3 regions of the Arthrobacter sp. JDC6 genome follow, and region 1 is predicted to be linked to each of the others. Evidence: riboswitches for the same ligand, from Rfam matches in the RefSeq annotation. Region 1 holds a riboswitch; each other region holds the start of a gene.

Region 1 (10,053 bases):
GTCGTCCGTTCCGGGGCGTTGGCGAGGATGTCCCGCAGTGCCTCGGGGGAGGAGGTCCAATGCTGGAGCGCCAGCGCCGCCTCCATGGGCGTGCTGGCATCGTGGATCGCGAATCCGCCGCGGTGCAGTTCGGAGACCAGCTGGACCACCCGCTGGGCGAAGGCCGGCTGCAGGCGGACCAGCTCCGTGTAGCTGCGGCCCAGCCCGGCGGGATAGATTCCCACCACATCCTTGAGGGAGCCGACGGGGAGGTAGTAGTGGTGCCCGGCAGCCTGGGCGTGGGCGCCATGCGGGGGGACAGCAGGATGCGCCAAAGCGAGTTCCTGCAGGGTGTCCATGATCTGTTCGATGACGGCCAGGGATGAACCCCGGATCAACTGGTGCAGGCCCTCCGCCGAGGCGCTGTGCCCGGTGTCCGTGTTGGTGCACAGATGGAGGGTCTCAAGCACCTGCATCTGCGGCCGGGTGAGGCGCTCCAGCGCACGCTGGACGCTGACCCGTGAACTGGCACGCGCCGCCAGCGCGGCGAAGTCCGGAACAGAGGGGGAAATGAGGTCCGGCCGCGCGGCGAACAACGCGCGCAACGAGTCGTCGCTGCGCGCCTCCAGGTCCTTGCCGAGCGCTCGAATGAGGGACATCAGTCCAACGTTACCGCGGCTCCCGCTTCCCCGCCCGCCGCCGGGCGGCAACGCCGTCCAGGACCACCAGGAGCATCAGGATGAAGGCCGCCGGCAGGCCGTAAAGGGCCGAGTAGGTGACCCAGGCGGGGGCGACCGTGTTGGCGAAGGCAAGCGCCATCACAGTTCCCACAGCAATGAGGGACAGCACGGCTATAACAGCGGCGAGGACCATCAGCGGCCGCCGGTAACGCAAGGGAGTCATGGACGTAACGCTACAGCGGCAGCAGCGCCGCAAGTGAAAGCACCGGGAGCTTGCGCCCGGGGCGGAACGGTGCGGCCGGAAGCGTGATTAGGGCACGCGGCAGGATAACCTTGAAGGATACAGACCAACACGGTTTGCGCTGGCCATACCTTGAACCCGCACAACAATGCGGACGCGGTGGCAGCCGGCCGTGTCTCATGACAGCAGAACGAAGAAGGTTGATTACGTGCCTACCGGCAAGGTCAAGTGGTATGACAAGGACAAGGGCTTTGGGTTCCTCGCGGGCGAAGACGGCCAGGAGGTCTTCCTGCCCAAGTCGTCGCTGCCCGAGGGCGTGACGGAACTGAAAGCGGGCACCCGGGTTGAGTTCGGGGTTGCGGACGGCCGCAAGGGCGCCCAGGCCCTGGGCTTGCGGGTGCTGGACAAGACCCCGTCCATCGCCAAGGCCAAGCGCCCCAGCGCGAAGGACCTCGCCCCGCTGGTTCAGGACCTGGTGACCGTCCTGGACAACCTGTCCGGAACCTTGTCCAAGGGCAAGTACCCGGACGGCAACAAGGGCAAGGCCATTGCTGCCGCCCTGCGTAAGGTTGCCGACGAGCTGGACGTTTAGGCTGCCCATGGACCCCCAACCTGATCAGCCGGGCACGCCAGTGCAGGAGCAGGCTGCCAAGACCCAGCCCAAGCGCAAGGCAGGCGTGCCCGTGTGGCGCACGGGCAAGCCCGATGCTTTCCTGGCCGCGGCGGTGGACACGGCCCGGGCTGCAGTGGAGGGCATCACCCCGGCCGGCACCATCGGGCCGCACCTGGCAGCCAAGAGCGAGGGCGACCGGCTGGTCACGCACCTGTTCGAATCCCGGCTGCCCGGCTATGTGGGCTGGCAGTGGTATGCGGTACTGACCCGTAACTCGCGCTCCAAGGTGGTCACGGTCAACGAGTTGGGCCTGCTGCCGTCCGGGGACTCCGTCCTGGCCCCGGAGTGGGTGCCGTGGGCCGAACGCGTCCGTCCCGAGGACGAACAGCAGCAGGAGCCGGAACAGCAGGAACCGGAACAGCAGGAGCCCGGGCAGGGGACCCCGGATGGGCTTCCGGCAGCGGAGCGGGAACCCGGGGATGAAGGGCCGGCCGACGACGGCGCGGAGCCTGACGCCGAAACAAGGACTTCCTGACCACAAACAAACGGCGCCGTCCGGGGGAAACCCGGGCGGCGCCGTCGTGCTTTAACTGTGGTTACTTGCGCAGCTCGGGTTACTTGCGCAGCTCGGGTTACTTGCGCAGCTCGCCCACCACGTAGTCGATGCTGGCCAGCAGGGCGGAGACGTCGCTGGGCTCGATGGCCACGAAGGTGGCGATGCGCAGCTGGTTGCGGCCCAGCTTCCGGTAAGGCTCGGTGTCCACGATGCCGTTGGCGCGCAGGACCTTGGCCACGGTGGCGGCATCAATCGATTCGTCGAAGTCGATCGTGGCGATCACGTTGGAGCGTTCCTCGGGCTTGGCCACGAACGGGGTGGCGAAGCCGGACGCTTCCGCCCAGCTGTAGATGCGGCCGGCTGAATCGGCCGTCCGCGCAGCCGCGAAGTCCAGGCCGCCGTTGGAGTTCAGCCACTGGACCTGGGCATTCAGCGTCACCAGCGTGGACAGCGACGGGGTGTTGTAGGTCTGGTTCAGGCGGGAGTTATCGATCGCGGTCTGCAGGTCCAGGAAATCCGGGATCCAGCGGCCGCTGGCCTTGATGCGCGCGGCGCGTTCCAGCGCTGCGGGGGAGAACAGGCCAAGCCAGAGGCCGCCGTCGGAGGCAAAGTTCTTCTGCGGGGCGAAGTAGTAGACATCGCTCTCGGCAACGTCCACGTCCAGTCCGCCGGCCGCCGATGTGGCGTCCACGAGGACCAGTGATCCCTCGTCGGCTCCGGCTACCCGCTTGACGGGGGCGGCGACGCCGGTGGAGGTCTCGTTCTGCGGCCAGGCGTAGACGTCCACGCCGGCCTCGGCCTTGGCTGCGGGCCGGGTGCCGGGCTCGGACTTGATGATGGAGGAGGCTTCCAGGAAGGGCGCCTTGTTGGTGGCGGCGGCGAACTTGGACCCGAACTCACCGAAGGACAGGTGCTGGGCCTTCTTCTCCACGAGGCCGAAGCTCGCGATGTCCCAGAAAGCCGTGGAGCCGCCGACGCCGAGGACCACCTCGTAGCCTTCCGGGGCGCGGAAGAACTGGCTCAGCCCTTCACGGACCGCTCCGACCAGGTTCTTGACCGGGGCCTGCCGGTGCGATGTGCCAAGGATCGTCTTGGAAGCTGCTGCCAGCGCGTCGATCTGCTCCTGCCGGACCTTTGACGGGCCGGCTCCGAACCGCCCGTCCTGGGGCAGGAGGTCGGCGGGGATCGTGATGCTGGTGTCGCTCACAGGTGCTCCAATTCGGCGGGGACAAAAGTTTGGTCCGGAAGGGCGGGCGGTCGGTGGCCGGCAGCGCCGGTGGCTGCGCTGCGGGCCATTCCCATTCTGCCTGAACCGCCGCCGGGGGCGGGAGCCAGGCCCGTCATAGTCCGGACAGTGAGACGTACCGTCCCCGCGCAGCCCCTCGGGGCGCGGCTATTCGGACAAAGTCAAAATAGGCTAAGCTTTCCCCCGGACTACTTTGCGCGAAGAGGCGATACGGTGGGACAACGCAAGGTACTGCGCTCGAGGAGCTGAGCTGGATGACGGATCTGATCGACACTACGGAGATGTACCTCAGGACCATTCTGGAGCTTGAGGAAGAAAACATCGTTGCCCTTCGGGCCCGTATCGCCGAGCGTCTGCGCCACTCCGGTCCCACCGTTTCCCAGACCATCGGCCGCATGGAGCGGGACGGGCTGGTGGTCGTATCCGGCGACCGGCACCTGGAACTCACGGACACGGGCCGCAAGCGCGCCACGGAGGTCATGCGGAAGCACCGGCTGGCCGAACGCCTGCTGGCAGACGTCATTGGCCTGGACTGGGCCTACGTCCACGACGAAGCCTGCCGCTGGGAACATGTCATGAGCGAGCGCGTTGAGCGCCGCATCTACGAGATGCTGGACCACCCCACCGAGTCGCCGTACGGCAACCCCATCCCTGGCCTTGCGGCGCTGGGCGGCCAGGCGGGGCCCGGCTTTGCCGACGGCGCCATCAGCCTGGTGGAAGCGATGAAGAATTACGGGCCCGCCTCCGGAGTGACCATCAGCCGCCTGGCGGAGCCGATCCAGGTGGAACCGGAACTGCTGGCGCAGCTGGACGAGGGCGGTATCCGGCCGGGTGCCGCCGTGGCGCTGGAACGCGTGGGCGAATACATCTCCGTGCGGGTCCCTGGAATCGAAGGCGCATTGGAGCTGCCGCCCGAGGTTGCCGCCCACGTCTTTGTGGCCATCAGCCAGCCCTGATCGGGGCGCCCATACCCCACAGAGGGGCAACCACGCAAAGGTAACGGAATTGTTACCTAGGGTCTTAAGCCCCTATAGTGGAACCAAGCGTTGATACATAAGCGTTACCTGATCCGGAGCCGAGCTCTGCCAGCGGGCCAGGTGCACGAGTCGTTACTGGCAGAGGCGGGGGAACCACAAGCGGCAGCGGGGGACTGCCTTGGGGTGAAGTCCGTCAGCAGCAAGCCTCTCCAGTGAAGGATTCTTCCGGGAATACCCCCTGTGCAGAAGCTTGCCTAAGGCGGACCGGGTCTTTGATCTCTCTGACCCGAATCCGACAGCTAACTCCGCAGGCTTCTTCCAGAGAGGAACCCTTCTTGACCATGCAGACCTCCCGGGGCCGCCGCCGCGCGGCCGGCCCCCCTTCGGCACCCCGGGTTGCCGAAGTTGTCGCAGCGGAGCGCCCCCGCGACCTGCATCGTGACGCGCGCCGCCGCCGGGGTCCCTTCCGGCAGATGACGGAGTTTGCCGCCGCCAGCGGTATTGGCCAAAAAGCCGGCATTGCCCTTGCCGCCACAGGCCTGGTGCTGACGGTCACGGTGCCCGCCACGAGTCCCGTCATGGCCACGGATGCCGCCGGCAGTGCCCCCATGGCCGCGTCCGCCGTCAGCCCCCAGCCCCAGATCTCGGCCGATGTCGGAGCACAGATCGACTTCAGCCGGTCGGCCGTGGTGACCCAGGCCGACCCGGACGGGAAGCTGAAGCAACTCCTGAGCGCCCAGTCCGCCGGCTCCGTCACGCGTGCCGCTTCGGCCGGCACCCTGGCTGCACCCCTCGCCTCCCTCACCACCGCTTCCCCCTTCGGCTACCGGGTCAGTCCGATCACCGGAGGCTCCGGAGACTTCCACCGGGGCCAGGACTTCGTGGCGCAGTGCGGGACCTCGGTCCTGGCCGCCGCGACAGGTACCGTGACCTTTGCCGGCTGGCACCAGTTCGGTGGCGGAAACCGCGTGGTCATTGACCACGGCAACGGGCTGGAGACCACCTACAACCATCTCTCGTCCTTCAACGTCAAGGTGGGCCAGACCGTCTCCCGCGGGGACGTGGTGGCACTGAGCGGTACCACGGGCGCATCCACTGGCTGCCACCTCCACTTCGAGGTGCAGGTCAATGGCGAAGTTGTCGATCCCATGGGCTGGCTGTAGCCAAATGGTTGCCCGCTCTCACATGTCCGCGACGCGCCGTGACCTGAATGTGACATTGAAGCAAAACTGCTGTACCGTCTAACTCGCGTCAACTTTTCCGAAGTTGACGCTCTTGAGTGGATTGCCTAACTCTGCCACCGCTCAAGGTCCGTTCGCATTTCATCGTCTGGCAGGGGCGGGGGAACCAATTTTGGCCTTCATGTTCAGAAGGCCTTGGGGTTAAGTCACAAGCTTCCCAGGAAGCAGCGTGGCCGGGTGACTCCCATCCGAATCCGACAGCTCACCTCGCAGGCATTGGGAGAGGCTACCTTCGTGTCTTCACGCCATCATTCTGCGCGCCACCGTGCGCAAACGGTTCGCACCAACCCCCTGGACGCCATGTCCAAGGCCGTCAGTGCAAATGCCGGGACCGTAGGCCGCCAGGCTGCCGTTGTGGCAGCGGCTTCCGGCCTCATCCTGAGCATGGGCCTGCCCGCCACGGCAGCTGACACCACGGCCGGTGTCTCTGCCTCCACCGAGTCCGGCTCGTCCCAGGCAGCCCTCGCTGTCACGGCCGCACCCACGGCCACGGTGTCCTTCGAGCGTCCGGTCGTCAAGACCACCGCTGCTCCGAAGGTGGAAGCGGTGCGTACCCAGTCCACGGCCTCGGCGAACCGCGCCACCACTGCAGGCCAGGAGGCGTCTCCGGCCGCCAAGACGGCGGAGACCGTATCCGCTGCGGCAACCTCGGGCATCGCTGCCATCGCCTACACCGGCATCGGCCACTCCTACGTGTGGGGCGGCACCAGCCCGGTCACCGGCTGGGACTGCTCCGGGTTCGTGCAGTGGGTTTACGCCCAGGCCGGAATCAGCATCCCCCGCACCAATGCGTGGAGCATCATGACTCCCACCTCCACCCCGCAGCCGGGTGACCTGGTTGTCCAGAACGGTGGCGCGCACGTCGGCATCTACGTCGGCAACGGCATGATGATCAGCGCACTCAACCCCTCCCAGGGCACGCTGCTCCACTCGCCTGCAGCCACTGGCACCTCCTCGTACTACCACTACGGCAACTAGTTCTTGGGCTTAACGCTCCAAGGGCTATTTCTTTGCCCAAGGCTTTTTCGCTAGAAACCACATCCCCGTTCGGGACGCGCCGACGTACCCCCAAGATGCCGGCGCGTCCAACAACCTTCGCCTGCCTACAAGCGGTTTGAGGGAAAAACGAAAGAGAGAACTGATGACGACTCGTGCCACCGCACGGCATCGCGCCGAGGTCACCAAAACCAACTCGATCGCTGTTATTGCAAAGGCCGTCAGCGACAACGCAGGCGGCATGGGCCGCCAGGCTGCGGTTATCGCTGCCGCTTCCGGCCTGGTCCTGACCAGCGGCATCGCGGCCAACGCTGCCGACGCCAACGTCAAGCGTGATTCCGCTCCGGCGTCCGCACTGGAAGTTGAATCCGCAATCGACGCCCCGATTTCCGCGGCTTCCACCATCGCCATCAGCTACGAGAAGCCCGCTGTCACCACCACGCCGGCTCCCGTCGCCGAGCCTGAGCCCCAGGTCGAGGTGCAGGAAGCTGCTCCTGCCGCCGAGCCCGTTGCGGCTCCCAAGGTCACCGCCAAGGTTGCCACCGCTGCTGCTCCGGCCGCTCCCGCTGCCCAGGCTTCCGCCAGCGGCAAGGGCGCTGCAATCCTCTCGGCCGCCTACGCCCAGCTCGGCGTTATGCAGGACTGCACCATGCTGGTCACCAACTCGCTGGCCGCCGTCGGCATCCACTTCCATGACTGGCCCGCCGGCTACCTGTCCCTGGGCCGCACCGTGAGTGCAGCCGAAGCGCAGCCGGGCGACCTGATCTACTACGCTGACGGCGGCGCGGGCATGGCCCACATTGCTGTCTACGCCGGAAACGGCATGGCAGTCCACGGCGGCTACAACGGAAACCAGACTGTGGTCTTCAGCGCAAACGTGGGTTCCGGCCCCGTGTTCATCCGCGTCAACTAAGCATCCCAAGGCAGGCCTGAACGGCCGCAGGCCTGGCAATGCCCCCAAGGACCCCCGCCATCCCGGTGGGGGTCCTTCGCGCTTAATCGGCCCGCGCCGCCCGCGGCCGACCCTCCCGCGGTGTCCAGCCGTTGTCCTGCTCCAGAGTGGCGATTACCCGATTCTGCACTTCTTTGTTTACTCTTGTGATGTCGATCCATAGCCCGGACATGCCGAGGGCAGCCGGCCCTCGTGCCCCTGACGGGTGCGGCCGTGAAGAGGTAAGTGCATGCGCACTCTCGTTCTGAATGCTGGATATGAACCGCTGGCGGTTATTACTTTCCGCCGGGCGCTGGTGCTTGTGCTCACGGGCAAGGCAAGTGTGGTGGCCGAAGGTGACGACCCCGTGGTGGGCCCTACTGACATTCTGGGCCGCCCGTCCGTGATCCTCCTCAACCGCTACATCCGGCCCCGGTACAACCACTCCACGGCCGTCAGCCGCAGGGGCGTACTCCGGCGCGACGGGCATAAATGCGCCTACTGCGGGAAAGCGGCGCACACCATTGACCATGTTCACCCCAAGTCCCGGGGCGGGGCCGATTCGTGGGAGAACCTGGTGGCCGCCTGCCTGCGCTGCAACAACGTCAAGGGCGACCACACTCCAGCCGAGATGGGATGGACCCTGCGGTTCGTGCCCGAACCGCCGCACGGAACCATCTGGCAGATCAAGGAACTGGAGAAGCCCACGCCGGCCTGGGACCCCTTCCTGCTTCCGGAACGCGCTGCCTGACACCCCGCGCTGCCTGAGTTGCCGTGATGCTCCGGTGCGCCGGACGTTCTGACCCGCAGTGCGGCCCCTACGCTGCCGGTCGCTAGGCTGGGGGAGTGGAAGTGAACGGGCTTGCCTTTGATGCCGTGATCCTGGCCGGGGGGAGGTCATCGCGGCTGGGCGGCGTACCCAAGCAGTCGCTCGTCTTCCAAGGCCAATCCCTCCTCGAACGCGCTGTCGCTGCCGCCGCGGGGGCCCGGCATGTGGCAGTTGTGGGCGAGATGGCTTCCCTGCCAATCTGGCCTCCCAACCTGCTGAGCTGCAGGGAGCAGCCGCACTTCGCGGGCCCGGCGGCAGCCATAGCGGCCGGGCTGGATGCGCTGGCGGACATCGGCGAGGATGCGCCCTACCTCCTGGTGCTGGCCTGCGACATGCCGCTGGCATCCCAAGCGGTGGCAGCGCTTCAGGAAGCTTTGCAGATGTCCACGGCGGCGAACCCGGCAAATGTCATGGCTGCCGAAGGCAACCGCCCACAGCCACTGGTGGGTTTTTACCGCACGCCTGAGTTAACAAAGGCGTGCAGGGACCTCGCTGCCCGCGGGGCGCTGGTCAACGGCTCTGTCAGGTCGCTCCTTGCTAATCTGGACGTGCAGCTTGTCACAGTCCCTGCCGGGTCCACCTCCGATGTGGATACCTGGGATGACGCTGCCGCGCTGGGGATTGCCGCCGGGAACCAGAGTGAACGCCAGGACCGGCAGACGGGCGGAGCAAACGTGGGAGGCAATTCGTGAAGAGCCAGGACGAAACACTGGAAGAGTGGTGCAGGGCACTTCTCCAGGCGTACAACCTTGAGGACGTCCAGGTGGACGTCAACGCGGTGTTGGCGCTTGCGGGCGTCGCCGCCCATGCTGTGGTCCGGCCAGCCGCTCCGCTCACCACTTTCATCGCCGGGTTCGCTGCGGGCCTGGCTGCGGCTCCCGGCAGGGAGATGGACGCTGAATCAATGGATGCGGCCCTGGCCGTTGCCCGCACACTGGCAAAGGACTACGAGGCCGAGGCTGCCGCCGGGACTCCCGGCGAATGACCGCGGAACCCCAAAGCGATCCGGAAGCGCCACCTGGCAGCGAAGCGGAAGGGCCGGCCGGCATAGCTGGACGCGGACCCACTGAACCCGGACCCACTGAACCCGGAACCACTGACTCCGGCGCAGTCCAAGCCGGGACGGCGGAAGCAGGGCATGCGGGCCAGCACCATGCCGCCCACACGTGGGAAGAGGCCCGGCAGACGGCGTTCGACGCCGGAACCCCCATTCCTCCCGGACCAGTGGCACTGCGAATCGCGTTGGGCCGCAAACTGGACCAGGACATCGTGGCCCTCCAGGACATGCCCCACTATGCGTCCTCGGCCATGGACGGCTGGGTGGTCAACGGAAGCGGCCCCTGGATCCCGGTGGAACCCGGCACCCGGCTGGCACCGCACCAGGCCAGCCCCATCGCCACCGGCGGCCTGATCCCCGCAGGCGGCAAGGCAGTGCTTCGCACCGAGAGCGCAGTCCTTGGCCAGGACGATGAAGGACTCCCACTCCTGATGACCGGGGGCAAGGCCCGCCCGGGCGAGCCCCGCGCGGGAGAGCACATCAGGAAAGCCGGGGAGGAAGCCCTGGAAGGGGACATCCTGGTCAAGGCGGGGGTGGAGCTCAATCCCGCCCACCTGGCACTTGCCGCGCTGGCAGGCTACGACGATGTGCAGGTCCAGGGAAAGCCCGTGGTGCGCCTGGTCCTGACCGGGTCCGAAGTGGTGGAACACGGCACGCCGGCCCCGGGCCAGGTGCGCGACACCTTCGGCCCGCAGCTGCCGGATGTC
Region 2 (10,053 bases), 150 kb from region 1:
CTGGTTGCGTCCCGAACCCAGAAGGTCGCCGTCGGGCCCTATCACTACGGCGCCGATGGGCACGTCCTCCGTGTCGAGCGCACGGCGGGCCTCCGCCAGGGCAAGGCCCATCCAGGCCTCGTGTTTCTTTTCGGGCAAGGGCATGGCTCAATGATAGTTTCGGGGTTAGTCAGGTTACTTGCCGATGCCGGGAGGCACCATGGACACTCTTCGGGACCGATTGGGTATTTGGTTCAAACCCTATGCGGCGTTGATCCTCACCATCCTTGTGGGCGGTGTGGTCATCGTGTCCCTGGCGCTGCTTGGGGCAGAGGTCTACGACGATGTGGTGGACTCCGCTGGCCTGGCCAACCTGGACAAGCCTGCCCTTGCCTTTGCCGAAGGCCTCCGCAGCCCCGGCCTTGACTCCTTTGTCACCGGTTTCACCAACATCGGCGGCGGCATCGGGATGCCCATCCTGGCCAGCATCCTCACAGCGTGGTTGACCTTCCTGAGCCGGAACTGGCGTCCGCTGGTCCTGATCGGCGGTGCAGCGGCAGCGTCCGTCACCGCCACCACGTTCGGCAAGAAGCTGGTGGGCCGTACCCGGCCCGACCATGCGGACGCCGTCCCCCCTTACGAGGATTCGCCATCCTTCCCCAGCGGACACACCCTGAACACCACCGTGGTGATCAGTCTGGTGATCTACCTCATCTGCCTTCAGTTCCACACCATGCGGGTTCGGGTTACCGCCATCACCGCCGGCTCGATCTTCATCATCGCCATGGGCCTGAGCCGGGTCTTCCTGGGCCACCACTGGCTCACGGACGTTATGGCCGGCTGGATCCTGGGCCTGGCCTGGGTGGCAATCGTTATCCTGGCCCACCGGCTGTTCCACCTGGTCCGAAGGCGCGAGCACGCAGGGGCAGCGCCGTCGTTCGACCGTCCCATCGTCCGGGACGTGGTGGCCGAGGAACTGCACGACGGCGAACACTCCGGACGCGGGAAGGGCAGCGCCGAGTGATAGTTTTGGGGGATGCGCACTCTCGTTGTTGACCACCCCCTGGTCGCCCACAAGCTCACTGTCCTGAGGGACAAGAACACGCCGTCGCCGGTCTTCCGCCAGCTGACGGAAGAGCTGGTGACCCTGCTGGCCTACGAAGCCACTCGGGAGGTCCGCACCGAGCCCGTCACCATCGAGACGCCCGTCAGCACCACCGTCGGCACCGCCTTCACCAAGCCCACCCCGCTGGTGGTTCCCATCCTGCGCGCCGGCCTGGGAATGCTGGAAGGCATGACCAAGCTGGTTCCCACCGCTGAAGTGGGTTTCCTGGGCATGGCCCGGGACGAGGAGACGCTGGACATCATCACCTACGCGGAGCGCCTGCCGGAGGACCTCACCGGCCGCCAGGTTTTCGTCCTGGACCCCATGCTGGCCACGGGCGGAACCCTGCGCGAAGCCATCAAGTTCCTGTTCAAGCGCGGCGCTTCCGACGTCACCTGCATCTGCCTGCTGGCCGCCCCCGAGGGCCTGGCGCGGCTGGAGGAGGAACTGTCAGGGGCCAACGTGCACATCGTCCTGGCCTCCATCGACGAGAAGCTCAACGAGAAGTCCTACATTGTCCCCGGGCTGGGCGACGCCGGCGACCGCCTCTACGGCATCGCCGGGTAGCACTTCGGCCCTGTTTGAACGGGCTCTTTCCCAACGGGTGTCCCGCCGCTAGCCTGTGCGGATGGACTGGAAACTCGAGCTTGTCTTTGTCCCCGTATCCGACGTTGACCGTGCCAAGGACTTCTACGTCAACAAAGTGGGCTTTAACGCCGACTACGACGAGCGGCCGTCGGACTCCATCCGCTTTGTGCAGTTGACGCCGCCGGGCTCGGCCTGCTCCATCTGCATCGGCGAAGGACTCGTCGACGCCCCGCCCGGCACGGGCTCCAACCTGCAGATGGTGGTCGACGACATCAATGCGGCGCATGACCAGCTCAAGAGCAACGGCGTGGATGTCAGCGATGTGGACGTCCAGGACTGGGGCCACTTCGTGTACTTCGCCGATCCGGACGGAAACAAGTGGGCTGTCCAGTACATCCCGTGGCGGAACGCCGGGCAGGGCGCTGGCGGGAACACCGGACAGGGCGCCGGACCGGGCGCTGGTTAACCAAAGCGGCGGGCCGCATCATGATGATGCGGCCCGCCGCTTTGGTGCAGTTCCCCCGGCATCGCTGCCGCCGGGGGGGGGAGGAGTGCCTAGTACCAGTTGTGGGCCAGGTGGAAGTTCAGGGCACCACAGGGCGACTGGTAGCTCTTCTTGATGTAGTCCAGGCCCCAATTGATCTGCGTGCGGTAGTTGGTGAGGTAGTCCGCGCCGGCGCTTGCCATCTTCTCAGCGGGCAGGGACTGGACGATGCCGTATGCCCCGCTGCTGGAATTGGTGGCCGTGGTGGTCCAGTCGGACTCCTTGGTCCACAGCGTCTGCAGGCACTGCATCTGGTCCGGTCCCCAGCCAAACGCCCCCAGCTGGCTGGCGGCGTACGCCTGGGCGCCTGCAGGATCGTTAACCGCGACGGCGCGAGCCGGCTCAGGTGCGGGGGCGGGCTCAGGCGCCGGGGCCGGGGCAGGCGCTGCGGGTGCTGCCGGTGCCGCTGCGGGGGCCGGTTCCGCTGCCTGCGGTGCCACGCTGATGGCAGCGGGCGCGGGGCTTGCTGCCGGGTTGGAGCGGATATCGCTCTTCTCGATGCTCATTTGAGCGTCGGACGCTGACGTGGAAGGGTTGGACGCGGTGGATGACACCGGAGTCATGCTGCTGGTGGCCTGTCCTGCCGCGCCTACCCCCACCAGCACCGCGCACGATGCTGCAAGGACGGCGGCGCGCTGGCCCAGGGTGGTCTTCTTGGCCTGCTGCGCGGCCCTGTGTTTAGCCTTGGCCTGCAGCAGGCGTGCTTCTGCCGTGTTTTTGGACATGATTGATCGCCTCTCACACCTGCGGAGTTAGCTGTCGGGTTCGGATGAGGGCATCCGGCCGTACGGAAAGATCACGTACTGGCTTAACCCCAAGGGCATTCAATGCCCGGGACGGTGGGTCCCCCGCCTCTGCCGTAGCTCAATCGGAATCCGGGGAAGCGGCAGAGCTTGGCGTCGACCCGGGATATGCGGCCCGAACGGGGGCCGCACCCAATCGACGCTACAGGAAGTGCACGCGAAAGTCACATTTAGGTAACGGAAGTCACGATCCTCAGCGCGTTGATTTGCCGGATTCCCCGTTCGTAACCTCGGTCCCATTGGGGTATGGCCGCCCCATTTCATGAGCGCAGCGCGCCGACCGTTACAGTTCCCGTTACCCAGCCAACAGGTAGACGGTGGTGCCGCCAATGCTCTGCGCCGTGAAGTTGTTCGCCACCCACTGGGCGATCTGGGCGGCAGCGTCCGAACCGGTACTGGCCCGGATGGTTCCGCCTGTGATGAAGTAGTGGATCTTTCCCTGGGACACCAGATCCTGGAACTCCGCCAAGGTAGGGGCGGGATCTGTGCCGTTGAACCCACCCACCGCCATGACCGGCAGTTCCGTTGCCAACTGGTAACCGGCAGCGTTGTTCGACCCCACCACTGCCGCTGCCCAGGTGTAGCCCGAGGCGCCATTCCTGAGTGCTGCCACGAGTTCCGCGGACGGCGTGGGGGCGCCCAAGAGGCCTCCCACGGCCCCGCCTCCGCGACCACCGGCAGCAGCGGTTCCGCCGGGAAGTGTTCCCCCGGGCGCGCCCTGCTGGCGGGCCGTGTTTCCCTGGGTTGTTGGCTGCCTGGTGCTGCCTGTCCCGCTCCGGCCAGGGCCCGTCCCGCGAGGGCCGAAGCCCGACGAGGGCCCGGCACTGACGATCGCCCCGCTGTGCGTTGTCGACGCCGTGGAAAGGGAGTACGCCAGCGGCCCGGTGAGCGACGCCGCAATGGCGAGCGCCGCCGTCGTCCGCTGCACGGCACGCCAGCGCAGGAACCTGCCGAACGCCACGCCCGCTGCGGCCGCCAAGCCTCCGGAAAGGACCAGCCAACGCAGCCACGCGCCGTAGGCGGACGTGGTGCCCAGCAGCTGGAAGGCCATCAGGGCGGCCGCGGCCACCGCTGCGGCCAGCAGGAGTGCGGCGGGTGGCTGCTGCCGGTGCTGCCACAGGAGGACCGTGCCCAGCCCCGCAAGCCCGGCGATCCCCGGCGCCAGCGCCACGGCGTAGTAAGGGTGGATGATGCCGGCCATGAAGCTGAAGACCAGGCCCGTCACCAGCACCCACGAGCCCCAGATGATGACGGCGGCGCGGACCGCATCCGTCCGCGGGGCCCGCCGGCCCAACCACAGCAGGCCCGCCGCAAGGATCAGGGCGGACGGCAGCAGCCACGCGATCTGGCCGCCGAACTCGCTGTTGAACATCCGGAGCAGCCCGGGATCTCCCCAGCCGTTGCCGCCGCCCACACTGCCGGTCTCGTCGCCCGTCAGCCGGCCCAGCCCGTTGTAACCCAGCGTGAGCTCCAGGATGGAGTCGTTTTGCGATCCGCCGATGTAGGGACGCAGGCCGGCCGGCGTCAGCTCCACCGCCAGGAGCCACCACCCGGCGGAGGCCACCATGGCCGCTCCCGCCGCGGCCAGCCGGAGCAGGCGCCGCGGGAGCCTGTGCGGGCCTGCCAGCGCGTAGGCGATGGCGAATCCCGGAACCACCAGCAGGACCTGCAGCTGCTTGGCCAGGAAGCCGAAGCCCAGGAACACTCCGGCCAGCAGGAGCCAGCGCAACCGGTCCTCCTGGACTGCACGGAGGACCGCGTAGGCGGCTGCCGTCATGAGCAGCACCAGCAGGGCGTCCGGGTTGTTGAAGCGGAACATCAGCGTGGCAACGGGGGTGAGGGCCAGGACGGCTGCGGCGATCAGTCCTGTGCGGTGCGCCAGCCGTGGATCGGCCGTGGCAGGCGCCGCGGCCCGCCGTACGGCCAGGTAGAGCAGCCAGGCGGTGCCGACGCCCATCAGCGCCTGGGGGACCAGGATGCTCCAGGAACTGAGGCCGAAGATCCGGACGGACAACCCCATGACCCACAACGACGCCGGCGGCTTGTCCACCGTGATGGCGTTGGCGGCGTCGGAGGAGCCGAAAAACCAGGCCGCCCAGTCCTGCGATCCGGCCTGGGCCGCGGCGGAATAGAACGCGTTGGCCCAGCCGGATGCTCCAAGGTTCCACAAGTACAGCACGGCGGTCCCGGCCAGCACCGCTGCCAGTTCCAGCCGCCGCCGGAGCGCCCGCGGGTCCGGCCGGAAGCGGGCCGGGACAGGATGATGCGCGGCGGCAGGAGCGCCGGCAGGGTGTCCGGTGTGGACCGACGCAGTGTGGACGGACGCTGGGTAATGGCTGGCCATTGAGTCCTACTTGGTGAGTTGGTACACGGTGGAGTTGCCTACGGTCTGGGCCTGGAAGTTGGCCTGGACCCAGGCGGCCACCTCTGAATTGCCGCGGCCACCCATGCCGCCGCCTCCCATGCCACCGCCTTGGATGAAGTAGCCGATCTCGCCCTTGGCCACCATGTCCTGGAACTGGGCGAGCGTGGGGTAGGGGTCCCCGCCGTTCCAACCGCCCAGGGCAATGACGTTGGTGTTCGTGGCGAGTTCCAGGCTGGCTGCCTGGCTGGCGCCGGAGACGATCGCGGACCACTTCGTGGTGGTGGCCTTCAGGAGTGCCGCCACCGCCGCATCTGCGGATCCTTCGCCCGGGCCGCCGGCGCCCCCGGCGCCCTCGGCACCCCCGGCACCTCCGGGGCCGGCTGCGCCGTCGATGCCGCCGAAGGGATCGAGTCCACCCGCGCCGTTGGCAGCGTCAGTGGCGGCCTCCCTGCCGTCAGCCCGTGCGCCGCCGAATCCAGCGGCACGGTTGCCGAAGCCACCCGCGGACGAACCCGCCGGGCCCGACGTCGGAATGGAACCGGAGTGGGCGGAAGCAGCGGTGGCGAGGGTCCACCCCGCTGTCCCAAGACCGCCGGCCAGGAGGGATACGACGACGACGGCGGCCGCACCGGCCCGGCGGAACCGTCCGGAGGCGCCCAGTTTCGAGGTGCCCGGTTTTGAGGTGCCCAGTGCGTCGAGGCGGAGGAGGATTGCGGCGGCGGCGAGGACGCCGAGCACGATGATGGCGACCCGCAGCCAGGGGAGCCACGACGTGTCGCGGCCCAGCAGGACTGCCGACCACACAGAGGTGCCGAGGACGGTCACGGCGAGGACGATCCGGGCCGGCCAGTAGCTGCGGCCACGCCAGAGCTCCACTGCGCCTATGCCCACCAGCGCTGCGATCGCCGGCGCCAGTGCCACCGAGTAGTAGGGATGGACAATGCCGCTCATGAAGCTGAAGACACCTCCGGTGACCACGAGCCAGCCGCCCCACAGGATCAGGGCCGCGCGGCCCGGGGAGGTGCGTACTTCCCGGCGCGTGAACCAGAGGCCTGCCACCAGCAGGACCAGGGCGGCGGGCAGAAGCCACGAGACCTCACCGCCAAAGCTGGTGCCGAACATCCGCAGCAGCCCGGCCGCCCCGCCGAATCCGGCGTTGCCGCCGCCGAAGCCGACTCCGGGACCGCCGGCAGCAGCACCCCCGGCCCCGCCGGGCATGCCCTCGCCGGAACCGGTGAGGCGGGCCAGTCCGTTGTAGCCGAACGTCAGTTCAAGGAAGCTGTTGGTGCTGGACCCTGCCATGTACGGCCGCTCGGAGGCCGGTGTCAGCTGGAACAGGGCGATGTAGCTGCCGGCAACCACGACGATTCCGCCCAGCGCGCCAAGCAGGTGCACCAGCCGGCGCCCCACCGGCGTGGGTGCGGCCCACAGATAGGCCAGTCCCAGCGCGGGAACAATCAGGAAGCCCTGCAGCATCTTGGTCAGGAATGCCAGGCCAACCACGGCGCCGGCGGCCACCAGCCACTTCCAACCCGCCCTCTCAATGGCGCGGGTGGTGAAGTAGGCAGCAAGCACCAGGCACAGGGTGAGCATGGCGTCCGGGTTGTTGAACTTGAACATGAGCGCAGCCACCGGCGTCAGCGCCAGGGCAGCGCCGGCCAGCAGGCCTGCGGCAGGTCCCGAGACGCGTTTGACGGCCAAGTAGAGGAACCCGACGGCGGCCACCCCCATGAGTGCTTCCGGCACCAGCATGCTCAGTGGTGAAAAACCGAAGATGCGCCCTGCGAGGGCGGGGATCCAGAGTGCTGCCGGCGGCTTGTCCACCGTGATGGCGTTCCCTGCGTCCAGCGAGCCGAAAAGGAACGCCGTCCAGTCCTTGGTGCCGGCCTGGATGGCGGCTGCATAGAAGGAGTTGCCGTAGCCGGTTGCTGCCAGGTTCCACAGATACAGGATCGCCGTGGCTGCCAGGAGCCCCGCGGCGGAAGGCCTCACCCAGCGGGGCTGCGCACCGAAGGCGTAGCGGGTCCAGCGGGGTGCGGTATCGGCCGCCCCGGGGGAGGAGGCAGCGTGGCCGGATGGCGACGGCTGCCGGCCCGCGGGTGAGCCGGCGTCCGCCGGCGAAATGGTGGAGGTCATGATGCTGCCGTTTCTGTCGAAGTGGGGGCGTCTTTGGTGGTCCGGTTGCCGTGGTTGCCGCGGAACACCCAGAGCCGGAACAGCAGGAACCGGACCGCCGTGGCTGCCAGGTTCGCCGCCACAACGGTGAGGACTTCCACCCACCGGTCAGGCGTCGTCGTCCGGTGTACAAAGGCGAGTGCTCCGGAGGTGAGCAGCAGGCCGATGCCGAACACGATCAGCCCTTCGAAGTGGTGCCGGACCGGGTTGCCGCCCTGGATGCCGAACGTGAAGCGCCTGTTGGCGCCAGTGTTGGCCACGGCGGTGATCAGCAGTGCAAGGAAGTTGGCCAACTGCGGGTCCATGAATCCCCGGCAGAACACGAAGATCAGGAGGTACGCCAGGGTTGAGGCGGCGCCAATCGCGGCGAACCGGACCAGCTGGCCGAAAAGGCTGCTGCCGCGTGTCTGCTCACCGGACCGCGAGGACGCCGGGATCGGACCCCGTGCCAGGGCTGCGCGCAGTTCCGGGACCGGGATGCGACCGTAGACCAAGTCGCGGGTGAGGCGGGCCATTCCCCTCACGTCGGCCAGTGCTGTGCGTACCACGTCCACGCTGGAATCGGGATCGTCGATCCAGTCAACGGGGACCTCATGGACACGCAGGCCGCAGCGTTCGGCGAGGACCAAAAGCTCGGTGTCGAAGAACCAGGAGTTGTCCACGGTGTAGGGCAGGATCTGCTGGGCGACGTCGGCGCGGATGGCTTTGAACCCGCACTGCGCGTCGCTGAACCGCGCGCCCATGAACGAGTGCAGCATCATGTTGTAGCTGCGTGAGATGAACTCCCGCTTGGGCCCGCGGACGACGCGGGAGTTGCGGGTCAGCCGGGTGCCGATGGCGAGGTCCGAATGCCCGGAAATCAGGGGCGCCAGCAGCGGCGGCAGGGCGGCGAGGTCGGTGGAAAGGTCCACGTCCATGTAGGCCAGCACCGGTGACGGGGAGGCCAGCCACACTTTGCGCAGGGCGTTGCCGCGGCCCTTCTCGTCCAGGTGGACCGCCACGAGCTCAGGGAACTCCCGGGCCAGCCGCTCGGCGATCTTCAGGGTTCCATCCGTGCTGGCGTTGTCCGCCACGGTGATCCGGAAGCTGTGCGGAAAGGTATCCAGCAGGTGCCCGTGGAGCCGGCGGAGGCATTCCTCAAGGTCCCGTTCCTCGTTGAAAACGGGGATGGTCACGTCAAGGACCGGAACGGTGGCGCGGGTGTTCACGGGTGCGCGCCGTACGGCATGTCCGCGGGGAGGAAGGCCCGCCGGGGCCACCGCGGCGTCCGGCAGGGTTCCTGAAGTGGAGTCGGTGAGCGTCATGGATCAAGAGTGGCGCCGCCGGATTTGAGGGCTTTAGGCGCAACCTGTGATGTGCCTGTGTAACTGGCGCTGTGCAACCGGCGCTGTGCAACTGGCGCGGGCTTGGCCTTCAGTGGCCACCGCCCTCTGCGTGTGTGGCGGTCAGGCGGCGGCGGGTCCGGGCACGGGAAGGCGGACCGCAAACTCGGTCCTGCCTGGCCGGGACACCAGTTCCACCGTGCCTCCGTGGGCCATGACGATGGATTCGACGATGGACAGGCCCAGGCCCGACGAGCCTTCTGAGCCTGAGCGGGCGGCGTCGGCCCGGGTGAAGCGCGAAAAGATGTTGCCCTGGAATTCGGCGGGGATGCCGGGCCCGTCGTCGGTAACCGTCACCACCACGCTCCCATCGGCCGAGCGCATCAACCCGGTGGTTACGGTGGTGCCGGCCGGTGTGTGCTTCCGGGCGTTGGACAGCAGGTTGGCCAGCACCTGGTGCAGCTGGGTGGCATCCCCGCGGACCGTGACGGGCTCGTCGGGCAGCGTCAGCTGCCACGTGTGGTCCGGGGCCATGATCTTTTCATCGCTGACGGTTTCCACCACCAGCTGGGTAAGGTCCACATCGGTGGTTTCGGTTGCCTTGCCCTCATCAAGCCTGGCCAGCAGGAGCAGGTCCTCCACCAGCGCGGTCATGCGCTCGGACTGGCTTTGGACGCGGCCCAGTGACTTCCGGCCGTCCTCGGTAAAGGTCTCGGTCATGCGCATCAGCTCGGTGTACCCGCGGATGGCGGTCAGGGGCGTCCTGAGCTCATGGGAAGCGTCCGCAACGAACTGGCGCACCTTCATCTCGCTGCGCTGCCGGGCCTCCAGGGCGCTGGAGACGTTGTCCAGCATCAGGTTCAGGGCATGGCCCACGCTGCCCACCTCGGTGGTGGGATGCGCTGCGGACGGCGGTACGCGCACGGCAAGCGCCACCTCGCCGGCGTCGAGGGGCAGTTTGGAGACCTTGGTGGCGACGTCGGACAGCTGTTCCAGCGGACGCATGGTCCGGCGGATCAAGGCAGTGCCCGCAAGCCCGATCACGACCAGGCCGCCCAGTGACACCAGCACCATCGTGAGCACCAGCGAGGCCTCGGTGCTTTGTTTCGTTGCCAGCGGCAGGCCGGTGATCACCACGTCGCCGTAAGGGGTGGCCGTGGCCATCAGCCGGT
Region 3 (10,053 bases), 1.6 Mb from region 1:
AAAGAAACCCGGCCAGTTGAAGTACGCGTCAATGTCAGGATCTATGACCTGCGTGCTTGATAGTGCGTCGGCAATGCCCAAATGCCTGAACGCTACTTCGCCCCGCGGTATGTCGGTCACAAACGCTGCGGTCCCAAACAGCTCCACAACCAGCACTGCGAGGAGCCACACCATCACTGCGCGGCCCGCCGGGCCCCGGGCGTCCCCCCGCAGCGCCGCGATGAAGGTGAGATTGATCAGCACGAGCCCTATCCAGTACGGATAGGGCAGGACGGCAACGAGCCCGAGGTCGCTGTTGACGGGCAGGTCCACGGTGGAGGCCGCCCCTGCGGCGAGCACCAGCGATACGGCACCTGCCAGTGCGAAGACCACATCGCGGGGCCGCAGGCGCCCACCGTTGCGTCCGGGGGCATCGAGCACGGCGGTCATGGTGTCTCCTGCCTGGGGCGCCAGGGCATGACGGGGATCCTGGGGCCGGCTGCCCCGAAGCCGGGCGAAGGCACTACCGGCGGCGGAGCGCGGCATCTTGGTCCTCACGCTGCCCGGGTACCGGGAGAACGCGCTCCCGCGCCGCATGCGCCACCATGCCGAAGAATGCAGGATATTGATGTCGCTGTGTAGTGGCAGGGATCTGGACCCCCGCAGGAGTCCGGCCCGGCAGTAAGCCTGGCTGTGACGTGGCACCCGGTGACAGGAGAGGAATGGACAACTGGCTCACCAACCTTGCTTCGTGGCTGGGATGTAGATTCAGCCAACCGGAGATGGCCCCAAAAATGGGACACGTCAGGGCTAATACGGTGGTTGTCCGGTTTACCTGCCCAGAGATCAAGCAGCCCCGACTTCGCCGTAGCTTGGAGCATAACGGCCTGCACATGCGGGCAGCACCAGTACCGGGTACCTAATTTCGCGCCAGGGATACCTACACACGCCCGCAGGGCAGCCCGGTCCGTCAGTCCAACTTCCAGGGTGGGCAGTCCAGGAAAGGCTTAGCAGGGATCCTGGGTGTCCAGCCGCGCCAGCAGGTCCGGCCACGACGCCGCGAATCCGGGGTGCAGCTCCAGTGCGTCCACCTCGGCTGTGGGAATCCAGAGCAGTGCGATGCTTTCGGGATCGCTGATGACGGGCTCGAAGGATTCCCGCACCAGCACCACCACGGTGGTGTAGGACCAGTAGCCGTGGTCCAGCACGGAGGTGAACAGCACTTCCACGCTCTCCGGCGGGACGGCAGCTTCCTCGTAGGCTTCGCGGAGGGCACCGTCGACCGGTTCCTCGCCCTGGTGCAGTGCCCCGCCGGGCAGGCCCCAAGTTCCACCGTTGTGGCTCCAGACGGCGCGGTGCTGCAGCAGCACACCTTTGCCGGGGTCGTAGGCCAGGACGCCGGCCGCGCCGAACCTGCCCCAGTACCGGCCGCGTTCCCCCTCCACCCATGCGTCGCCCGGGTCGCGCGGGCCGGTGCGCGGCGGCGGAGTGGAGGACGTGCTGGCGGACGGAAAGAGATCCATCGCTCCAGTCTGACAGGTGAAGCACCCGCAGGTGAAGCACCGGCGGGCCAGGCGGTGGGGCGGGTCAGGGGGCGGGCGGAATCCCGCCGGCCCCGTCAGGTCTTGTTTCCGTGGTCGACGGCGAAATCACCGCCGGGATACATGACGGTTTCATGCCCGTCGTCAAAGCGGACCACATATGGTGGGCTGCCGCCCTCGCCACGGACTTCAAGAATCACCCCATGCCGGTCCGAGGACCCCACGGTCCTGCCGTGCACGACAATACGGTCGCCTTGGGCTGCCTCCATGGCAATCACCTCCCAGCCCCCAGATTACGACTCGTGGCCGCGTGGGAACAGGGCACCATGGCAGGATTCCGGTATGCCGTTGAACCTCATCCTGCTCGCCGATACCCATATACCCAAACGCGCCAGGGACCTGCCGGAACAGGTGTGGTCCGCCGTCGAAAATGCCGATGTCGTATTCCACGCGGGCGACTGGGTGGAGGCAGCCCTGCTGGACGAATTCGAACGCCGGAGCAACCGGCTGCTGGGTGTTTTTGGCAATAACGATGGGCCCGAATTGCGCCGGCGCCTGCCCGAAACGGCAACTGCCAACCTGGACGGAGTCCGCTTTGCGGTGGTCCATGAGACGGGGCCGGCCAAGGGCCGCGAAGTGCGGTGCGATGCGCTCTTTCCCGACGCCGATGTCCTGGTGTTCGGCCACAGCCACATCCCGTGGGACACGGTGTCGCCGAACGGCCTGCGGCTGCTGAACCCCGGGTCGCCCACGGACCGCCGCCGCCAGCCGGCGTGCACGTTCATGGAGGCCACGGTCGACGGCGGTCAGTTGGCCGAGGTCCGGCTGGTCACGGTCCAGCGTGACTGACCCGCCGCGCCGCTTGGCATGAGGCGGCCTCTCTGCCTAGGCTAGGAACCGTAAGCATGCTTAGCTTTTTGCCTTCCTGTAACGGCGCAAATCGCGGGCTGCTTCAGTACCCGGGGCGACGAACCAGCCCGTGTCCGCACGACCAGGAGGACCACCATGACTGACCAGTACACCTTCCGCAATCCCGTGACGGCCTACGAAAAAATCTCCCCGCCCAGGCAGCACCAGCCCGAGCCGGGGCTGGATGCAGAACTCGAACCCAAGGCCGACCTGGGCGAGGAGACCTACCGCGGCACCGGCCGGCTGGAAGGCCGCCGGGCCATCGTCACCGGCGCGGACTCCGGCATCGGGGCCGCGACGGCGATCGCCTTTGCAAGGGAAGGCGCCGACGTCGTGCTGTCCTACCTGCCGCAGGAAGAAGCGGACGCCTCGCGCATCGCCGGAATCATTGAAGCGGCCGGCCGCAAGGCCGTCAAGGTGCCCGCTGACCTCAAGGATTCGGCGGCATGCCGCGACCTGGTGGAAACGGCGGTGGCGGTCCTGGGCGGGGTGGATATCCTGGTCAACAATGCCGGGAAACAGGTGGCCCAAGAGGACCTGCAGGACATTTCCGACGAGCAGTTCGACCACACCCTGAAGACCAATGTCTACGCGATGTTCTGGGTGACCAAGGCCGCCGTGCCGCATATGCCTGCGGGTTCGACCATCATCAACACCACGTCCATCCAGGCCTACAACCCGTCCCCCACCCTGGTGGACTATGCCACCACCAAGGCGGGCATCAACAACTTCACCAAGGGCCTGGCCCAGCAGCTTGCGCCCAAGGGCATCCGGGTGAACGCTGTGGCCCCCGGCCCCATCTGGACGCCCCTGCAGGTCAGCAGCGGCCAGCCCAAGGAGCAGCTGCCGGAGTTCGGCCAGTCCACGCCCCTGGGCCGTGCCGGCCAGCCCGCCGAACTGGCCCCCGCCTACGTCTTCCTGGCGTCGCCGGAGTCCAGCTACGTCGTGGGCGAAACGCTGAACGTCAACGGCGGCAGCCCCACGCCCTAACAGCCAGCCGCGCTCCGGCTGCCCCGGTCCGTGTGGTCAGCCGGCTGCGTCCTGCGCCGCCAGGAGCTCGTCGGTGGCAGGGTCCGGCTCGCCGTTGAAGAACTGGGCCAGGACAGTCTTGAACACTGTTTCTCCGGGTGCTGCCCGGAGGAACAGTGTCATGGAGGAGCGGAGTTTCCTGGCGTCGATGCCACCGAAGATGTCCTCGGCCGGCTGGTCGGCATGGTTGGCCAGGACCGTGGCACACTCGAGAAGCCGCGGGCCCAGGACTTCGTGGTCCAGGTAGGCCCGGGCTTCAGCCAGTGAAGAGATGGCGTATTTACGTGACATGGCGCTCTGCCCCAGCCCGGCAATCTGCGGGAAGATGAACCACATCCAGTGCCCGGACTTCCGGCCGACCTGCAGCTCCCCCAACGCCTGGTCATAGGTTCCGCCGGTGTTTTGGGCGGCAACAAATCGCCCAAGATCAAACGGCTCATTCATGTGGATCTCCTTCATTCGTCCGCTTTTAGAAAGTCAGTTCCTTCATGAGGGCAGCGGCCGCCGCCTGAAGATGGGCGTCCGGGTCCCCGCTCCACCGTTCCACCACACCGCGGGCCCGCTGCCGTTCACGCTCCCCCAGCCCTGCCAGCAGCGGCATCAGGACATCGGAGAGCAGGGGCGCGGTCAGATCCGCTGTGTGGGCGGAGCGGAGGAAGCCTTCCAGCCGGGTCAGGTCCGAATGCTGCAGGAGCCGCACCCGTGACTGCAGCAGCACCACGGCGGCAAGGCGGCGCTCGAAAACCGGGCGGGAGCCGGGCCCCGGCTGTCCCCAGAGGGCAGAGGCCAGCATCACGCTTGCGTCGTGGTCCAGGTCCTTGAATTTGCGCAGGGCGTCGCGCACAGTTCCACGGACGGCGCCCACGGAGGAACCATACGAGGCCAGCACACCGCCCAGGCGGTGTGCGACGTCGTCCGCGCGGTACCAGGCGCCCTCATTCTGGAGGGTACGGTCAACAAATTCCGCCGCAGCGGACACCACGTCCGCCGTGCCGGTCACCGCGCGCGCCCCGCGGAGGCGTGGTGGATGCAGAACGGGGTCCAGGGCCGGGCTTCCAGCCTGCCCTCGGCGATGGGTTCCCCGCACACCGCACAGATGCCATAGGTCCCCGCGGCCAGCCGGGCCAGGGCAGCTTCAATCTGGTCCAGCCCCGCCGAGCTTTGTTTCAGCAGCGCCGATGCCTGTGACAGCTCGAAGGCGATCGTGGCGCCCTCCGGATCGTGTTCGTCGTCGACGTTGGAGTCCTGGCGGGCCGAATTCGCAGCGTCGATGTCCGCCCGCAGCGCCGGCAGCAGCGCCATCCGCCGCGTCCGCTCATCTTCGAGCAGTGCACGGAACCGTTCGAAATCTGGCATGGGGAAAGCCTAGCGCGTCAGTCAGTACCAGTTCAGGGATACGGAATGGTTCCATGCCCCGCAGGGCGACCCGTAGCGGTCACGGATGTAGCCCAGGCCCCATTCGATCTGCGTCCGGTAGCTGGTCAGCCAGTCGCTCCCGGCGCTGGCATACTTGCCGGGCGGCAGTGCCTGGGCAATTCCGTAGGCCCCGGACCACGCGTTGGTGGCGGTGGTCAGCCAGTTGGATTCCTTGGTCCACAACTGGGCCAGGCACAGGAACTGGTCCTGGCCCCAGCCGAAAGCGGCAAGGCGTCCGGACGCGTAGCTTTTCGCCCCTGCCGGATCGTTGACCGCTCCACCGGGAATGGAAGGCACGACGACGGCGGGCGGGCTGGGAAGGGCCGGCTCGGCTGGCGGCGCCTCCGGAACGGAAGGGACAGGGTTGGCCGGCGGAGGGTTGGCCGGCGGAGGGTTGGCCGGGACAGGATTGGCAGGGGCTGGATTCACCGGGACAGGATTGCCGCCCACGGCGGCTGGGGCGGCTGGTGCGGGCGGCCTGGGCTGCTGGGCGGCCGCCGCGGCGGCCCTGGCGGCCGCTTCGGCCTGGCGGCGGGCCTGCTCCTCCGCTGCGGCGCGCTTGGCCGCCTGGGCCGCCTCGTAGGCAGCCAGCGCAGCCTGGCCTTGGCGGTACTCCCCCTCAAGCGCCGCCGTCGTCCCTTTCAGGGCGGCAAGCTGGGCCGTTAGCTCGCCGCCGTGCCGCTGCTCCTCGGCCACCTGCCGTGCCAGTGCGTCCCTGGCGGAACTGGCTGCCCCGGCTTTTGCCTTTGCCTCCCCGGACAGGCGCTCCCGTTCGCTCCTGGCAACCTTTTCCTGCTCCACCAGGGCAGCGGATACCTTTCCGGCCGCCGCCGCCTTGACCACCAACGCGGCCGTCTTGTCCCCCACGAGCTTGACGAGGTTGAGGCCCTGGACGCTGTTGGTCCCCAGGGCGTCCAGCGCCACGAAGAACCCGGCGTTGGTCCCGCCTGTCTTGTACGACTGCACGGCCAGGGCGCCGAGGTCCTTCCGGTACCGGGCCACTTCGTCGTTTGCGCGGGCGGCCCGTGCGGACAGGGTTTCCAGGCGTGATGTGGCTGACTGGAGCTCTGCATCCGCGGCAGCGTATTCGGCGGCCGACCGTACGGCTGCGTCCCCGGCTGCCTCCGACTGCGCCTGCAGGCCGGTCAAGAGCCCGTCGATGGTGGCAATTTCTGCAGCTTTTGCCGCTTCGGACGACTGCGCCTGCTGCACATCCGACCAGGAGGGATATCCGCCGGGCGGCGGCTCCTCCGCTGCGGCCGGCAGCACGGTGGCGGCGGCCAGGGCGATGGCCAGCACGCCACCGAGGAGCGGGATCCCTCGGCTGGTCACGAACAGGGGCATAGTCCCGAAGCTTACCGTCCGGCGCGGCCCCCGAGGGCGCGTCCGTGGCCACATTGTTACCGTTTGCAGCGATAAAGACCCTGCCTGCATCGGTCGAGGTCACCGCCCGAAATGCGAAGTACATCAAGACGTTTGCGCAATTGAGAGGGGAGCCTCGTATGTTATCCAAATGTGACAATCGGGGGCAGCGCGGGTTATGGTCGTTTGGTGTCCCTCTCAGACGGGACATTCCCGTCAGCATGCCGAGCCCTGCCGCTGATCATGGGATTCAACCGCTTTCCGTTTGGCAGGGACGGGGGAACCAAGTTTCTACGGCCACATGTGGCCTTGGGGTTAAGTCGTTAGCGCCTCCGCCCGCGGAGCCAGCTACCGGCCGGGTATCTCCAGCCCGAACCCGACAGCTCACCCCGCAGGCATGGGAGAGGCGATCAACTGTGTCAAAAATTTCCACCACTGCCCGTCACCGCGCGACTCCGGCCCGCTCCATTGCGCTCGAGGGCCTCGCCGTAACCGCCAAGTCCCAGGCCCGTTCGCTGGGCCGTCCGGCGCTTGCCGTTGCTGCAGCGTCCGGTATTGCCTTTGGCGTCGGAGCCCCGGCCCATGCAGGTGTCACCGGCCCGGACACCACTGAGAACACCAGCGTCCAGGCATACTCCGCACCTGCCCCGGCAGCAGCACCCGTCGCAGCAGCAGGAACCGTCCACACGGTGGTGTCCGGCGACACCATCGGGGCCATCGCGGCCGCCCATGGCGTCAGCCTCAACGACGTCCTGGCCGCCAACGGACTGGGACTGTCCTCCATCATCTACCCCGGTGACCAGATCCAGATCCCCGGCGCTGGCCACACCGCAGCCCCGGCGCCGGCAGCAGCTCCCGTCCAGACGGCAGCCACAACCGCACCGGCAAACACCGGCATGAACATGTCCTACGCCTCAGCCGCCCCGGCGGCGTCCACCGGCACCGGGACCGGCGCTGCCATCCTGGCATCCGCTTACAGCCAGGTCGGCGTGAACCAGGACTGCACCGCAATGGTTGAGAAGGCCCTGCGCTCCGTCGGCAAGTCCGTCGGCGACCTGGCCCCCACGCAGTTCTTCCAGTACGGAACCGTTGTCGGCGCTCCCGCCCCCGGCGACCTGATCATCACCTCCGGCCACGTGGGCGTGTACGCCGGCAACGGCCAGGTTGTGAGCGGCGGCGTCAACGGCTACAGCACCGAGGTCCACTCCATCAGCTGGCTCGGCGGCTACTCCGCAGTCCGCGTAGCCTAGCCTTCGCAACGCTTTGGCAGCAGCAGGCTGGTACTAAACAGCAAAGCTGTTCTTAGACAGGAGGGCGGCAGCCGGGTATTCCCGGCTGCCGCCCTCCTGTCATTTCCGCACCGTACCGCTGAACAGTCACGTCCCGCAGAAGGTCATGTAGGTGCCGAAATCCTCAGGGGCACCTTCGGCGTAGCGTTCCAGGCCCGGCCGCTCGGCGAAGGGGCTGCCGACGGCCTCGAGCAACTGCTGCAGGGGAGCCAGGTTTCCGTCAGTGGCGGCGGACAGCGCCTCTTCCACGAGGTGGTTCCGCGGAATATAGGCAGGGTTCACGCTGTCCATCAGTTCCGCGTCGGGCCCCAGGGCCTGCCACCGCTCCGCCCAGGCGTCGAACGCTTCAAGGTCCAGGACCATGCCGCGCACGGGACGGAGGTCCCCCCGCGCGGCCTTGCCCAGGTTCCGGAAGAACAAGGTGTAGTCCACCGGCCCGTCCTTCAGGATGGCAATGGCACCGTCCACCAGGGCGGAGGCGGCGTCGCTGTCCGCATCCCCCGACAGGCCCAGCTTGGCCTTCATGCCGCCGGACCACGCCTGGCTGTACTGTCCGCGGAATCCGCCAAGTACCTCCACCGCGGGGGCAACCGCCTTTTCCTGGTCCCCGTCGATCAGCGGCAGCATTGCCTCCGCCAGCCGTGCAAGGTTCCATTCGGCCAGCACCGGCTGGTTGGCGTAGGCGTAGCGTCCGCTGACGTCGATGGAACTGTAGACAGCGGCGGGATTGAACACATCCATGAACGCGCACGGGCCGTAGTCGATGGTTTCCCCTGAGATGGTCATATTGTCCGTATTCATGACCCCGTGCACGAACCCCACCAGCATCCACCGGGCCACCAGGTCCGCCTGGGCGGAGACCACCGAGGCGAACAACTCCAGGTAGGGGTTTGGGGCGCCGGCAGCGTGCGGGTAGTGCCTGCCGATGGCGAAATCCGCCAGCCGCTTCAGCAGCTCGAAGTTTTCCGTGGCCCGCGCGTACTGGAAGCTGCCGACGCGCAGGTGGCTGCCGGCAACCCGCGCCAGGACCGCACCGGGCAGCATGCCGTCACGCCTGACCTGCCGGCCAGTTGCCACGACGGCGAGCGAGCGGGTGGTGGGAATGTGCAGGGCATGCATGGCTTCACTTACCACGTACTCACGGAGCATGGGCCCGACGACGGCACGTCCGTCCCCGGCGCGGGCAAACGGCGTGCGCCCCGAGCCTTTGAGATGGAGGTCCAGGAGGCGGCCGCCTTTGTCCGTGACCTCACCAAGCAGCAGGGCGCGTCCGTCGCCAAGCAGCGGAGAGTAGCCGCCGAACTGGTGGCCCGCGTAGGCCTGCGCCACCGGGGTGGCGCCCGCCGGAACGTGGTTGCCCACCAGGAGCCGCACCCCTTCGGGACTGCGAAGGTACCCTGGGTCCAGGCCCAGGTCGCGTGCGAGCCTGTCGTTCAGGACCAGGAGCTCGGGGCTGGGGGCTTCCTCGGCCTGCCAGGGAACGGCGAGTTCCGACAGTTCCCGGGCGAAACGGCCGTCAAAAGTGACCGTGGATTCAGCTGCTGCCGTCATGGCTTAACCCTATCGCCGTAGTTCCGCCCGCTGCTTCCCGTGCCGGTTGCCGGCGGCGGGGAACGGCAATGTGCTGCAGGTCCTCAGCGGCAATGACCGTGGTTCCCGGAGCCTGCGCCCGTGCCTGCTCCGCGAGGTGCGGGACGCCGTCGCCATAGCGTGCGGAGAAGTGGGTGAGCACCAGCATCCGGGACTTCCCGGACGCCGCAAGTTCCCCTGCCTGCCCGGCGGTCAGGTGCAGGTATTGCCGGGCCAGGCCGCGTCGTCGTCACTGAACGTGGACTCGGCCACCAGCAGGTCCGTGCCTGCTGCCAGTTCTTCGGCACCGTGGCACGGTGCGGTATCCATGATGAAAGCGAAGCGCTGGCCCGGCCTGGGAATACTGACCTCTTCCAGCCTGGCCGCTCCGAGGACCCCTTCGCGCTGCAGCAGGCCCACGTCGGGCCCTTCGATGCCCGCCGCCCGCAGCCTCTCCGGCAGGAACGTGCGGCCATCTGGCTCGGTGAGCAGGTAGCCGTATGTCTCGATGCGGTGATTGAGGGGCCGGACCTCAAGCCTGTCCGCCACGGCACCGGCGCCGCCATGTGGATGGAGCCTCACGTCAAGCCCGGGCGGGCTGAGACCCACCAGGGCCCTGACCACCTGGTCACCGGACGCCGGATAATGCAGGTGGACCGGGTGCGCCACGCCGTCCAAAACCATCCGGGAGAGCACCCCGGGAAGGCCGAAGCAATGGTCCCCGTGCACGTGCGTAAGGCAGATCCTGGTGATGGCGCCCGCCGCCACTCCCGCATGGATCATCTGGCGCTGGGTACCCTCGCCGGGATCGAAAAGCAGCCCTTCGCCGTCCCAGCGCAGGAAGTAGCCGTTGTGGTTGCGGGTCCGCGTGGGAACCTGGGACGCAGTGCCCAGCACTACGAGTTCACGCACCGTTGGAATCTGACGCTGCAAGCAACCCTTTGGCGTAGGCGGCCTGG

What was found. A riboswitch is a leader RNA that binds a small molecule or an ion and turns the genes downstream of it on or off. The one in region 1 is predicted to bind cyclic di-AMP.
Region 2: another riboswitch for cyclic di-AMP. It lies ahead of ACV095_RS17280 (aggregation-promoting factor C-terminal-like domain-containing protein); the one in region 1 lies ahead of ACV095_RS16640 (M23 family metallopeptidase).
Region 3: another riboswitch for cyclic di-AMP. It lies ahead of ACV095_RS09270 (C40 family peptidase); the one in region 1 lies ahead of ACV095_RS16640 (M23 family metallopeptidase).

The regions. Positions count from the first base shown of each region.
Region 1 covers NZ_CM151278.1:3,591,005-3,601,057, reverse strand. Annotated here, with positions in the region: gene ACV095_RS16670 (helicase-associated domain-containing protein) at 1-638, opposite strand, end outside; gene ACV095_RS16665 (hypothetical protein) at 649-882, opposite strand; gene ACV095_RS16660 (cold-shock protein) at 1,109-1,492, shown strand; gene ACV095_RS16655 (DUF3027 domain-containing protein) at 1,500-2,048, shown strand; gene serC (phosphoserine transaminase) at 2,146-3,276, opposite strand; gene ACV095_RS16645 (iron-dependent transcriptional repressor DtxR) at 3,570-4,271, shown strand; cyclic di-AMP (ydaO/yuaA leader) riboswitch at 4,397-4,621, shown strand; gene ACV095_RS16640 (M23 family metallopeptidase) at 4,634-5,455, shown strand; cyclic di-AMP (ydaO/yuaA leader) riboswitch at 5,584-5,763, shown strand; gene ACV095_RS16635 (C40 family peptidase) at 5,834-6,511, shown strand; gene ACV095_RS16630 (NlpC/P60 family protein) at 6,675-7,442, shown strand; gene ACV095_RS16625 (HNH endonuclease) at 7,711-8,211, shown strand; gene mobA (molybdenum cofactor guanylyltransferase) at 8,307-8,981, shown strand; gene ACV095_RS16615 (DUF6457 domain-containing protein) at 8,978-9,274, shown strand; gene ACV095_RS16610 (molybdopterin molybdotransferase MoeA) at 9,271-10,053, shown strand, end outside.
Region 2 covers NZ_CM151278.1:3,741,757-3,751,809, reverse strand. Annotated here, with positions in the region: gene tadA (tRNA adenosine(34) deaminase TadA) at 1-144, opposite strand, end outside; gene ACV095_RS17295 (phosphatase PAP2 family protein) at 200-1,003, shown strand; gene upp (uracil phosphoribosyltransferase) at 1,016-1,651, shown strand; gene ACV095_RS17285 (VOC family protein) at 1,713-2,138, shown strand; gene ACV095_RS17280 (aggregation-promoting factor C-terminal-like domain-containing protein) at 2,228-2,941, opposite strand; cyclic di-AMP (ydaO/yuaA leader) riboswitch at 2,947-3,107, opposite strand; gene ACV095_RS17275 (ArnT family glycosyltransferase) at 3,315-5,363, opposite strand; gene ACV095_RS17270 (ArnT family glycosyltransferase) at 5,370-7,520, opposite strand; gene ACV095_RS17265 (bifunctional glycosyltransferase family 2/GtrA family protein) at 7,517-8,863, opposite strand; gene ACV095_RS17260 (sensor histidine kinase) at 9,005-10,053, opposite strand, start outside.
Region 3 covers NZ_CM151278.1:1,975,452-1,985,504, reverse strand. Annotated here, with positions in the region: gene ACV095_RS09315 (glycosyltransferase) at 1-429, opposite strand, end outside; gene ACV095_RS09310 (NUDIX domain-containing protein) at 987-1,502, opposite strand; gene ACV095_RS09305 (DUF1918 domain-containing protein) at 1,598-1,789, opposite strand; gene ACV095_RS09300 (metallophosphoesterase family protein) at 1,863-2,369, shown strand; gene ACV095_RS09295 (glucose 1-dehydrogenase) at 2,526-3,419, shown strand; gene ACV095_RS09290 (DUF1810 domain-containing protein) at 3,456-3,902, opposite strand; gene ACV095_RS09285 (DNA alkylation repair protein) at 3,928-4,458, opposite strand; gene ACV095_RS09280 (TraR/DksA family transcriptional regulator) at 4,455-4,814, opposite strand; gene ACV095_RS09275 (aggregation-promoting factor C-terminal-like domain-containing protein) at 4,836-6,218, opposite strand; cyclic di-AMP (ydaO/yuaA leader) riboswitch at 6,479-6,649, shown strand; gene ACV095_RS09270 (C40 family peptidase) at 6,653-7,486, shown strand; gene ACV095_RS09265 (protein adenylyltransferase SelO) at 7,613-9,076, opposite strand; partial or broken gene ACV095_RS09260 (ribonuclease Z) at 9,060-10,006, opposite strand; gene ACV095_RS09255 (mycothiol transferase) at 9,999-10,053, opposite strand, start outside.